3 regions of the Prochlorococcus sp. MIT 1201 genome follow, and region 3 is predicted to be linked to each of the others. Evidence: predicted binding sites of a transcription regulator. Region 3 holds the regulator's gene; each other region holds the start of a gene.

Region 1 (4,160 bases), 460 kb from region 3:
CGATCCCATAGAGACTTGACGCCATTGATCTAAATGGCAGGCTCTTGTGACTTGTCGCCGCTTAAGACCCCTTACAAAAACTGATCATTTTGTTGTCAGGGAGATTTATGCCGATGCGATTGAATCTCAAGGGGGAGGCTTGTATTCCTCTGTTCAGATCAGTGCATGGGCAGCCTTGGCCTGGTTACCAGGAGTTCTGGATCGGCCACTGATTGAAGGACGAGGGTGGTTGAGTCTTGAGAACGACGAGGTTGAGGCTTTCGCTGTTCGTTATCCTTCTGATCGTTTGGCGTTGCTGTATTGCCGGGGCCGGTCTGCTCGTTGTGGCCATGCCACTGCGTTGCTTGAACAGGTGGAAGCTGAAGCCTTGCAGGAAGGAGAGCTAATCTTGGTGACGGAAGCCAGTTTGTGTAGTCACCCTTTGCTGTTGAAGTGGGGCTGGATTGAAATGGCTAAGGAAGTGATTCAGATCGGAGGAGTGAGTTTCGATCGTTATCGCATGGCGAAAAACCTACAGGCTCGCTTCAAATGATGGCCTCTCTCCAAGCAATGAGCTGCTCAAGGGTGGTTTGGGCTAAGCCTGATTGCAGACACTTTTCAGCATGAGCGATACCTTCATCGAGGTTGTCGACCAGGCCCGCTAACCATAGGTAGGTCCCAGCATTCCAGAGGAGGGGCTGACTTAATGGCCCGCGATTGTGCAGAGCTTCCATTGCCTGCTCGCTCCACTCTGTCAGGTTGCTCCACTCAACGTCTTTGCTAAAGCAGCCATGGTTACGGGGGTGGAGGATGAGTCGTTCTGGCTTGCCATTTTGAACTCGTGATGTGATGCAAGCTCGACTGATGGGAAGGTCTGTGCTTCCTTCGAGCCCTTTCACAGTCACGAGATTTGTTTCACCTGCTAGCGCAAGGGCTTTCCAGGCCCGCTCTTCGGTGGGGGGATGCACGAAGCCGCTGACGAGTAAATGCTTTCCTTGATGTGCTGTCCAAAGCAGCTCCAAACTGGCCACAGGCGGTCGCTTGCCGATGTCGTCGCGATAACTGATCAAGCTTTCGGCCAGGGGGAAGTGATCTGGCTGGTAAATCAGTGCCAGACCATGTTGTTGAAAGCCAGCTTCTAGGTTTGCTATTGATAGGCCTTGCAGTTGTAGCCCTAAGGCTTTGAATAACTCTTCTGTGGTCACGCCATATTTGATTGGCATACGTTGCCCCCCTTGCAAGACGACGGGTTGACCAGCGTTGAGTAGGACCAGTGCTGTGAGCGGATAAATCGGGGCTGTTCGCTTGCGGCCGTCGAATGGCATCCCAAAGCAAATGGGTCGTTTCTGGCCATTGGCTGATTTCAGTTTGGGTCCAAGCACTCTGTATGTATCGAGCATGCCGGCGAGTTCCTGGGGCTCGGGTCGACGAATGCGATGGGCGATGAGGAAGGCGCCAATTTGAGCAGGGCTGGCTTGGGCTGTAAGGATGAGATGCAAGGCATCAGCTGATTCTTCACGGCTCATGCCACGACTGGTTTGCTCTCCACTTCCCACCTTCCTGAGGTGGGCTTTGAAGCGTTCACGGCCGGATAATTCGGGGCATGTGGTCACGATTGATTGCGGGAACTCATTGGATCTTTCTGTAGTCATGTAGCTGCGTGGAGTAGCGATTAAGACATCCTTGTGACATGTCTGCTTGGCACAGGCCTAATTGGTTCCGTTTGGCTTTAGGAATCACTGCAACGATAAAGCGAGGCTGTTTGCATTTCAGCGTAATTATATTTTCTAAGTGCAATGTTCGAATCTCCAAAGTTTTTGCGCTGGGGTATTGATCAACGTCGAGACTGGTTTTATGCTATTTTTTTATTTGATTAGCGGGCTTTTGATTGCAAGGGTTCGGCATGCATCTTGCATAGAAGATTCATCTAAGAGTAAGAGTTTTTTTGGCACCGTAGTTCTGCTTTTCAGTAGTTGATTGGTGTCAATGAAATGAATCATCAGATACGATTGCTTTTGCTTGGATTGCAGTTTTCCTTTATTACCATCATCCTCTTTTTGATTCAATAACCCATATTTGCGTATCCGTTGGCTATGGATTCATTGCCATGATCTGTATTGCTGAGCAAGTTGTTTTTTGGCTAGATCTCGATGGAGATCAGTCGGCAGACTTTGGCTGAGCTTGAACAGGTTTGATTGACTGCTGGATGTGCCGATGCAGCCCAGGGCTAGTAATGCTGCACGTGTTGTAGCTTCGGAACCTTTTCTTGCCACTTCGGCAATGCGGTTGCTGATGTCGACACCATCGCGTCGTTGCAGAATTCGAATGGTGCTTAATACCACCGGATCGCGTATGTCATTGAGGAGGTCGTCAAGGAGGTTCAGCAGCTCGTCATCGCTGAGTTGGTATGCCTTGAAGTTCAACAACTCCAGACCAGCCATGCGCATTGCTTGGGAAGGTTCTCTGAAAATCCTTTTTATTAGCAAAGTTGGCACGATTGCTCCCCAGCAGGCCATTGCTTGCAGTACCTCGAGCTCCAGTTCTTCTTGATCACCAAGTTGTTGGATGAGCCAGTCTCGAGCCTCAGGTTGATGGCAGAGGCCAGCTGCATGGATGAGTTCGGACTGCTTACCATGTTGCTTAAGCAGGGTTTTCAATATTCCCCAGCCATCATCACCAAGTAAGCCCAGTCTTTCGGCTAAGGCTTTACGTAGATCAGCAGAAAGGCTGGGGCAGTAAACATTCCCCAGCCAGTCTGCTTCTAGAGGAGTCTTACCTACTTTATTGAGACGTTCCCAGAGAACGGCTTCATCGAAGCTCATGAATGTTCTAGATCAGCGTGCGCCTAGTTCGGCGGCGAGTTCACGTTCCAGCTTCTCATCGTGAACCGTAGGCAGTACGTTGCTCATTTGGGTGCGATGGGTGCTGTAGAAGAGCATGCCGATAAACACCATCCCGCCAATGATGTTGCCGAGGGTGACTGGAATGAAGTTCCAAACGATTACCTGGCCAAAGGAAACGCCTGAACCAAGCATGGGTCCGGCGGTGTGTAGGAACATGTTCACCACGATGTGCTCCATTCCCATGGTTTGGAATGCTGTGATCGGCAGCCAGCAGGCCAAAATTTTGCCAGGTACGCTCTTACTAACTAGGGCCATGGTCACACCCAGACAAACCAACCAGTTCGCGATCAATCCGCGCAGGAAGGCCAAGAAGAAGCCAAGGGATTGAAGGTTCTCGTATTTGGTAACAACGTTGGTTTTGTTGAGGGCAATGATCTTCGCTGCTACCTGTTGCCACATGCCGCCACCATCGGCAGCGGAGGCGGGATCCACGGTGCCACCGCTGGTCAGGCTGATTGCCATCAGTAGGGCAACCACAGCAGTGCCGATCCAGTTGCCGAGCCAGACCCAACCCCAGTTGCGGAAGGTGGCTCCCCAGGTGCTCTTGCCGGCCCATGTGGCCATAGGCAGCAGAGCGAAGTTACCGGTGACCAGTTCCATGCCGAACAGCACGATGCTGGCAAAGCCGAAGGGGAAGAGCAGGGATCCCAACCATGGTTGACCACTCTTGAGACCAACTGTGAGTGCAAGGATTACAGCAAGGCCGAGAATGGCCCCGGAATAGAAGCCACGCACCAGCAAGTTCTTGACGCTGACAGTGGCTTTTTTGCCGCCGGCGGTAATCATGCCGTCGACAAGTTCGTTAGGTAGGACGTAGTCCATTTGTGACGCCGTGGCGCTCATGTTGGTAGATGCGTAGGTTTAACGAGAGGAGGATTTTTAGCCACTTATGGTGTTCATCAGGCGTGAGAAGACATCTCGGCCACCTTCTTTTTGATTGATTGCAGGCTTGTCGCTACCGCTGTTGCTTAACCAGTTGACAAAGCGAGAGAAAAGATCACGTGCTTGGGAAGTCGATTGCATGGTGGGGCTTGATAGGTGATTGATTTAAGAACGGTGGTTTAGCGATCGCAGCTCAAGGGGATGGGCTGCTGTTTTCGCCTAAATTGCTGAACCAGTTCATGAAGTTGGAGAAAGGGTCGCTGTTCTGCTTCGGTTGGCTACGAGGTTGAGCACCGAAGCGTTCGATCAGTAATTCCCGCAGCACGTCTTTCAGTTCGCTGCCAGGAATGCCTTTGCGATGCAGTGTCCCGATTCGGGCATCCGGCCCTTGCCGGC
Region 2 (4,160 bases), 680 kb from region 3:
GGGGCCTCGATTGCTTGCTGTTGCGAACCACTGACAAAGTCGAGCACTGGCCTGCTCCAGAAAAGTCTGCAGTTCTGGATCGAAGCGGTCAGGCTTGGCAAAGGGCGCCAAGGTCGCAGTCGGCCTTATCTGGGAAGTGCCAGCCAATAACGCTCGTCATACAAGTTCCATTCTCCCTCCTGATGGCATTGTTTGATCAGGAGCTGCCACTTAGCGGTGCCTTTAGCGAAACCTCTTGAACTAACCAACATGCAATGCCGCTATTGGATGTTGCGGCTACTGACTCGAGCAAAACAACTTGGCGATCTTGGAGAAGTTCCTGTGAGTGCCGTAGTGCTGGATGCCGATGGCCGCTGTATCGGACATGGCAGCAACCAAAGGCATCGAGGACGTGATCCATTAGGCCATGCAGAACTGATTGCACTCCGACAGGCTGCCTGGCTCAGAAGTGATTGGCGATTTAATGACTGCACCCTGATTGTCACTCTGGAACCTTGCCCGATGTGCGCGGGAGCACTAACACAAGCGCGCATGGGTCAGGTGATCTTTGCTGCACACGACCCCAAACGAGGCGGACTTGGTAGCACAATCAATCTGGGGGAACACCCCAGTGCTCATCATAAAATGCGTGTTCTTGGCGGTGTGATGGAAGTTGAAGCCAGGCAGCAGCTAGAAGCCTGGTTCAAGCAGCAACGGCAACGTTTTCACGAAAACGAGGTAACTCTGACTCGAACAGATTGAGCAACAGCTCAACGTTTTTAGGGGTGGAGTTGTATCCCATCAAGCCAATCCTCCAGATCTTGCCAGCCAAGCTTCCTAAGCCGCCGCCGATTTCAATGCCGTGCTCATTCAGCAAATGCAGACGGAAGGCATTGCCATCAACTCCATTAGGAATGCAAACAGTTGTGAGTGTGGGCAAACGCAAGGCTTCAGGTACATGCAACTCCAAACCAAGACTCTCGAGCCCTGCCCAGAGCACTTCGGCATTGCAGCGATGACGATCCCAAGCGTTTTCAAGACCCTCATCCGCAAGTAATCGCAGCGCTTCACGCATCCCAAAGTTCATATTCACCGGCGCAGTGTGGTGATAAACCCTGTCGCTTCCCCAATATTGATTCAGCAGCGACACGTCTAGATACCAATTGGGCACCTTGCTACTACGGGCGGCAAGCTTTTCTTCGGCGCGGGGCCCCATGGTGAAAGGGCCAAGACCAGGAGGGCAGCTGAGCCCCTTTTGGCTGCAGCTGTAAGACAGATCAACCTTCCATTGATCCAGAAAAACCGGCACAGCGCCTAAGGAGGTGACCGTATCAAGCAGTAAGAGGCAATCGTGCTTATGGCAAAGATCGCCGACACCATCCATTGGCTGACAAACGCCAGTGGATGTTTCTGCATGCACTAGAGCCAGAATTGCTGGGCGATGCTCGATCAAAGCTGCTTCTAGTTCTGCAAGGGAAAAGGCTTCTCCCCAGGGTTTTTCAATCAACTGAACATTGGCTCGATATCGAGCAGCCATATCGGCAAGGCGATTGCCGAAATAACCGTTTACCGCAACTAATACCGTGTCACCAGATTCAATGGTATTGGCCAAGGTCGCCTCCATGGCAGCACTACCAGTACCGCTCATCGGCAGTGTGAAACGGTTGTCGGTCTGCCAGGTGTAGCGGAGCAACTCCTGAACCTCACCCATCAATTCCAGATAAAGGGGATCAAGATGGCCAATCGGAGAGCGCGCAAGTGCCTGAAGCACCTTGGGATCGGCATTTGAGGGTCCAGGCCCAAACAGCAAGCGGGTAGGCGTGGCAATCGGTTCGAGAACCGTCTTATGAGATTGGTCAACCTGGGGAAGGGTTTGCGTCGTCGCCAAGGCCCTTGGTTAGTTCAATTATCTAGAGCCTAAGCAGTCACCCTTCATCCCCGGGACTTTTTTGAGGGATTGCAACGGCAACCAAGCAGGTCAATCAATAGCGAGGGCAATTAAAAAATACTGATTATTTTTTTTTGCGTCTCTTGGCAGCAGAAGGGAAGTAAGTAAAAAAACGCTAGCTCGTCTGGCAAAGTCCCTTTGAAGCCTGATCCGTGATTGGCTCAATACTGATGCCCATTGACTGAAAGCAGGCTTCAAAACCGTTCATGCAGATCGAGCGAAGGCTGAACGAAAATGGTTGTAGCAACCAATCAACCCTGTGATGAGATAAGCCATTGAGGACGAATGGACGACTTGGACGAGTTGAGGGATATAGAAGCTAAACAATCAAAATCAGTGATCCAGCCATAAAGTTCACCCAGCCTTAGATCAGCTCAAGCTGACAGAAACGGTTACGGAATCCACCCAGAAAGGAAACAAGGCTTCAGTAGAAGGTACCTGTTGCTACAAAAAGGATGCCATGCGGCTGATTACGGTCGCTCTCTTATCGCCGGCTCGGCCTCATCTTCGCCATGGGCAAATCACCCCAAGACGTCCTCCGCCAGATCAAGGACGAGGGCATTGAACTGATTGACCTCAAGTTCACTGATCTGCACGGCAAGTGGCAGCACCTCACCGTTTGTTCGGATTTGATTGATGAGGAAGCCTTTGCGAATGGCTTGGCTTTCGATGGATCTTCCATCCGTGGATGGAAGGCCATTAACGAATCAGATATGGATATGGTGCCCGACGCCAGTACGGCCTGGATCGACCCCTTTTATCGCCACAAGACTCTTAGCTTGATCTGTTCCATTCGGGAACCTCGTAGCGGCGAGCCCTATGCCAGATGCCCCAGGGCGCTTGCCCAAAAAGCCCTCGGTTACTTAGCCGGCACCGGCCTGGCCGATACTGCCTTTTTCGGCCCTGAACCAGAGTTTTTCATCTTTGACGACGTCCGCTACAACTCCGGCGAAGGTGGCTGCTTCTACAGCGTTGACACGATTGAGGCCCCTTGGAATAGCGGTCGCATTGAAGAAGGCGGCAACCTTGCCTACAAGATCCAACTAAAAGAAGGCTACTTTCCGGTTCCACCCAACGACACCGCCCAGGACATCCGTTCCGAAATGCTGCTGCTGATGGGGCAATTAGGAATCCCGATGGAGAAGCACCACCATGAAGTTGCTGGTGCTGGCCAACATGAATTGGGGATGAAGTTCGCTGAGCTGATTGAAGCTGCGGACAACGTGATGATTTACAAGTACATCGTCAGGAATGTTGCACGTAAATACGGCAAAACGGCAACGTTTATGCCCAAGCCGGTGTTCAACGACAACGGCACCGGGATGCATGTTCACCAGAGCCTCTTTAAAGGAGGCCAACCCCTGTTCTTTGGAGAAGGGACCTACGCCAACTTGTCACAGACGGCTCGCTGGTATATCGGCGGCATCCTCAAGCATGCTCCCTCCTTCCTGGCTTTCACAAACCCCACAACCAATAGCTACAAGCGTTTGGTGCCAGGTTTTGAAGCTCCTGTAAACCTTGTTTATTCCCAGGGCAATAGGTCGGCAGCTGTTCGCATTCCGCTCACTGGCCCAAACCCGAAAGCGAAGCGTCTTGAATTCCGCCCAGGCGATGCCTTGGCCAATCCTTATCTAGCTTTCAGCGCAATGATGATGGCGGGCGTTGACGGCATTAAAAACCAAATTGACCCTGGCGATGGTTTCGATGAGGATCTATTTGAACTACCAGAAGAACGCCTTGCCAGCATCCCCACAGTGCCAGCTTCACTTAATGGTGCGCTCGAAGCGTTAAATGCAGACAAGAACTACCTCATGGAAGGGGGAGTCTTCACTGAAGACTTCATTGACAACTGGATTGACATCAAATACGAAGAGGTGCAGCAATTGCGTCAACGACCTCATCCCCATGAGTTCACCATGTATTACGACGCATGAGGTTGGGTGAAAAGATCACCATCTGTTTGAAAAAATAGGGAAAGTTATTCATTTAAACTAATTTTCAAGTCCCCGCCAGCTAAGCGGGGACTTTTTAATGACTTAGCATTCAGGAAAATATTGCTTGTTTTAAAGAAATTTCCCCCGATGCACTTTGGCTATGGAAAGGAATTAGAATTTATTGGCTGTAAATGTTTATGCGTGGGACATGCATTGACAGCATGTTGTGATACTTAATTGCTAGCATTAGTGTGTAAATAGCAAGCCATCTAAAATTAATAACAACTGCATCTTGCAGC
Region 3 (4,160 bases):
GGTGCTTGGTTTTGCCAATGCATGATGAGGTCGAGCACAGCGGTTGCGGCCACCACTTTCCCCTCAAGCACAGCACTTGTTGCTGTATCGGCAAGAACTAATCCACATTTATTGCGACCAGGATCTACGGCCACAAGCTTTGTCATGGTTTGTCTTCGGGAATCTTTGTCCAAGGACCACCCACGGGCTGCAGGACAACTGCTACTGGATCGGCTGTATCGCTGTTGCGGAGTGCAACGGCTTCTAGCTCAATCCGCTCTTGAGAACGGTTCAGTAATGCCTTGCCGAGCCGGTTCATCTCACTGCCATCGAACTGCAGTCCTGAACTGAGGGATCCGCGTCTTTTTACCTCTGCCAGAGTTGATGCAAGCAGGAGGCTAAGTCGGTTGCGCACGGTTTCGCTGCTCTTCTCGTTTTGGTCAAGAGTCGTTCGTGCGAGAACTTCGCCTTGTCGGACGATGTTGATATTTGGGCGAGCATCCGGGAAGGCATACACCACGTTCTCACCACGCAACACGTTTGCGGCAGAGCGCACATAGACCACCCAGGTGCCTGGCTTTCGGATGATCTGTTCGATGCGGTTGATATCGGTGCGTGGCACGAGCAGGATCTGTCGATTGGCTTCTTCACCGGGACGTACGCGTCGAAAAGCCTCCAGGTTTGCTTCCTGAAGTAGGCGGTCGATGACGGCTTTCGCCTGGCTGGGGTTATCGAGCCGCAGGGTGGCTGCGGCAAGTTGCTGCCCACTGCTCAGCACAACATTCCCTCGACGTAAGGCAATGAGGTTGGTCTCGAGCTGCTTCAGTTCTTTTTCAGCCGCGCTAATCCTGCTGCGAACATTGGCTAGTTCAACTTCCGTTCGGCGGATGTCGGCATCTTTTTTGGAAATGTCGCGACTGAGACGAGCTCGTTCCGCCTCGAGCTGTTGTCTTTGTTTTTGTAGTGGTGCGAGTTCGTTGCGAAGAGCGGTAGCTCGCTTTTTGGCTTCCTTCAGTTCATTCTGAACCTGATTGCTGTCCGACCTGGCCTGCTTGAGATCAAGCTCGGCATTCAACTGGGCCGACCGACTTGAATTGAGGGCATCACGGCTTTGTTGGAGTTTGGCCTGAAGGTCATCCAGTTCAAAAAGTCCTACTCGCAGTTGTCGACTGACCAGCAGCATCAGTCCTAGGGACAGGGCGCTAATCAGGCTGCCAGTGAGAACGGTGATGAAGACGGCTGTCCTTCGCGGTCTGAGATTGAACAGGCTCAGCCTTGCTTTGCCTACACGGCTGCCAAGTCGATCGCCAAGGGTGGAGAGCACACCACCGAGGACGAGTAGGGAGAGGATCAGCAGCCAGCCGGTCACGACAATGGGCGGGTGGGATCAGGAATAGTGTCAACCCGTTTCACCATCCTGGACTGGGACGGGGATCAGTTGAATTTTTTAGCAAGGGCAATCGGATCAAGAACGGTGATTTTCTTGCGATCGATTTGCACTAGACCTGAATTGCGCAGGTCTCCCAACAGGCGAGTAATGGTGACGCGAGTCGAGCCGATTGCTTCAGCGATGGACTGATGTGAGAGGCGTAGGTCAATGGTGATTCCTTGTTCCCCTGGAACCCCGAAATCCCGGCAGAGGACTAGCAGGAAACTCACAAGCCTTGATGACATGTCGCGGTGAGTGAGGGTCTCGATCATGGTCTCGGTTTGCAAGATCCGACTTGAGAGACCCTGCAGCAGAAGTAACCCCACGCTGGTGTCGTTTTCGATCGCTTGGCGAACTGAGGTGGCTGGCGCTGTGATCATTTCGACTCGGGTGAAGGCTACGGAGTGATAAAAACGGTCCGAGCGATGGCCTGTGAGTAGAGAGAGCACTCCAAATAGGCTGTTTTCACGCAGCAATGCCACGGTGATCTCTTCACCAGATTCATAGACCCGAGATAGCCGAACCGCGCCGCGTCGAATGAGATAAACCTTTTCGGCAGGATCGCCAGGAAAGAAGATGGTTTTGGAACGCTCCACCATTTCGTTGCTGGCGCCATCCAGTTCACGGATGACTTCCAGCAGGGTTTTCTGGGGTGGAGCAGGCGAGTTGGCCATACTTCCTGACCCTTGAACATAGGGTTGCTGGGCGTAACGGCTGAAGCCGCGGATGACGCCGGCCATGGCTGCGCAGCAAACTGCAGAAATATGAAGTTAGGGAGTGGACCTCCACCACCATGTAGCAATGGTGACGGTTTTTAGTCTTCTTGCATTAATGCCGAACGCTGGAAGGCTTGTAGATGTTGCAGGCCGGGTTCTGCCAGATTCAGCAAGTCGTTGAGTTGATTCCGGCTGAATGGAGCCCCTTCAGCGGTGCCCTGCAGCTCCAATAGGTGCCCATTGGAACCCATTACCACGTTTAGATCCACATCAGCCCTGGAGTCTTCGCTGTAGTCGAGGTCGAGAAGGGGATAACTCTCCACTAAACCAACGGATACTGCAGCAACTTGCTCGATGACGGGTTGATGTGTGAGAAGCCCTTGTTCCAGCAAGCGATCGCAGCCTCGTTTTAAGGCAATCCAAGCGCCGGTGATGGAGGCTGTACGTGTGCCGGCATCGGCCTGAATGACGTCACAATCAATTCGCAGGGTGGTTTCCCCAAGAGCGGCCATGTCGATCACGGCGCGCAGGCTGCGGCCAATGAGGCGTTGAATTTCTTGAGTGCGTCCGGAAAGCTTGAGCAGTTCACGGTTCTGTCTTTGCGGTGTAGACCCAGGCAGAAGGCGGTACTCGGCGCTGAGCCAGCCTTTGCCTTGGCCTTTGCGCCAGCGGGGTACACCTTCTTCAATGCAAACACTGCAGAGCACTGCGGTGCGACCAGTGCGGATGATTAACGAACTGAGGGCAAAGCCCATTGGATCCCATGTGATCTGAAGGGGCCGCATCACGTCAGCAAGGCGGCCGTCAGCACGTGGCTGGGGGGATGTGAGCATCGTGCTGTTGGTGGTTGAGATGAACTGAGCCTGGCAGAAACAGGTGCTTTTACACCATGGATAGTGTCAAGAGCCTTGTTAAGCAGCTTCCCACCGCTACATTTGACTTCTGCTGGTTTTGTCGGGGCGATTGAGACTTTTATGACTGCCAGCCTGAGCCCTAGTCATCGCTCCGTGGATCCGTGCATGACGGACCATCGCTCGCAGGAGAGTGATGGGAGCCGGTCTTTGGCAGTAGTTGCTGATAGGCGTTTGCTGCATCTGGTAGCTCCTGAAGGGCAGCTTCAGGTTTATACAGCCCCCTATCGAGGCAGTTTTTCTGTTGTCTTGAGTCAGGCGTTAAGAGCGGCTGGGCTGGGAAGTCGTGTGTTGGTGGCTCAGTTCCTCAAGGGAGGAGTAGACCAAGGCCCAGATGGGCGTGTGCGCCTATGTGGGCGACTTGAGTGGCTGCGCCCGGCGGTTCCTGGCTGTCTATCTGAGCCTGCTTCAACGCTTGCCGTTGACTCCAGCGCACCTGAGGCCGTGGAGGCCATTTGGCATGAATGTCGGGATCGCATCATGGCGAGTGATTTGGATCAAATGGTGTTGGATGAGGTTGGTCTGGCGATTGCTCTTGGTTATCTCGATGAAGCTGATGTGTTATCAACTCTGGAACAGCGCCCCGGGTCGATGGATGTCATCTTGACTGGCTCAGTCATGCCATCGATCCTGATGGCAATGGCTGATCAGGTCACTGAGTTGCGTCGTGGTTTCTAATGCTTAAAAACGATCGTTGGATCACCGAACAGGCCGCAGCAGGGATGCTTGAACCCTTTCAAGCCGGATTGATTCGACATCTTGATCCTGAGCAGCATCAACGGCCTGTGCTGAGCTTTGGCTGTTCTTCCTTTGGTTATGACCTAAGGCTCTCTGCGAAGGAGTTTTTGATCTTTCGCCATGTACCAGGCACGGTGATGAATCCGAAGCGATTTAATCCTGCAAATCTCGAATCCACCCCTTTGCATCAGGACGAGGATGGCGAGTATTTCATCCTGCCGGCTCATTCTTATGGTCTCGGTGTGGCGCTGGAGAAGATGAAGGTGCCATCAAATATCACTGTCATTTGCCTAGGTAAGAGTACCTATGCTCGCCTTGGTATCATTGTTAATACGACTCCCGCCGAAGCCAGTTGGGAAGGGCATCTCACGCTTGAATTCAGCAATA

What was found. Region 3 encodes NtcA, which controls nitrogen genes in cyanobacteria. Its sites were predicted from a motif close to GTANCNNNNGNTAC; they were not measured.
Region 1: SIB41_RS11315 (anthranilate phosphoribosyltransferase family protein) is a predicted target of NtcA. The motif match lies at 1,645-1,658, and genes of this name have one in related genera.
Region 2: glnA (type I glutamate--ammonia ligase) is a predicted target of NtcA. The motif match lies at 2,362-2,375, and genes of this name have one in related genera.

Annotation. Positions count from the first base shown of each region.
Region 1 covers NZ_CP138947.1:2,332,310-2,336,469, reverse strand. Annotated here, with positions in the region: gene SIB41_RS11325 (MFS transporter) at 1-25, opposite strand, end outside; gene SIB41_RS11320 (N-acetyltransferase family protein) at 47-532, shown strand; gene SIB41_RS11315 (anthranilate phosphoribosyltransferase family protein) at 525-1,631, opposite strand; gene SIB41_RS11310 (HEAT repeat domain-containing protein) at 2,079-2,801, opposite strand; gene SIB41_RS11305 (formate/nitrite transporter family protein) at 2,814-3,704, opposite strand; gene SIB41_RS11300 (hypothetical protein) at 3,762-3,905, opposite strand; gene SIB41_RS11295 (ferredoxin--nitrite reductase) at 3,958-4,160, opposite strand, start outside.
Region 2 covers NZ_CP138947.1:1,197,072-1,201,231, reverse strand. Annotated here, with positions in the region: gene SIB41_RS05805 (pyridoxal phosphate-dependent decarboxylase family protein) at 1-147, opposite strand, end outside; gene SIB41_RS05800 (nucleoside deaminase) at 250-741, shown strand; gene SIB41_RS05795 (pyridoxal-phosphate-dependent aminotransferase family protein) at 683-1,867, opposite strand; gene glnA (type I glutamate--ammonia ligase) at 2,440-3,861, shown strand.
Region 3 covers NZ_CP138947.1:1,876,032-1,880,191, reverse strand. Annotated here, with positions in the region: gene SIB41_RS09085 (resolvase) at 1-146, opposite strand, end outside; gene SIB41_RS09080 (DUF3084 domain-containing protein) at 143-1,348, opposite strand; gene ntcA (global nitrogen regulator NtcA) at 1,414-2,148, opposite strand; gene rph (ribonuclease PH) at 2,223-2,957, opposite strand; gene SIB41_RS09065 (cob(I)yrinic acid a,c-diamide adenosyltransferase) at 3,099-3,713, shown strand; gene dcd (dCTP deaminase) at 3,713-4,160, shown strand, end outside.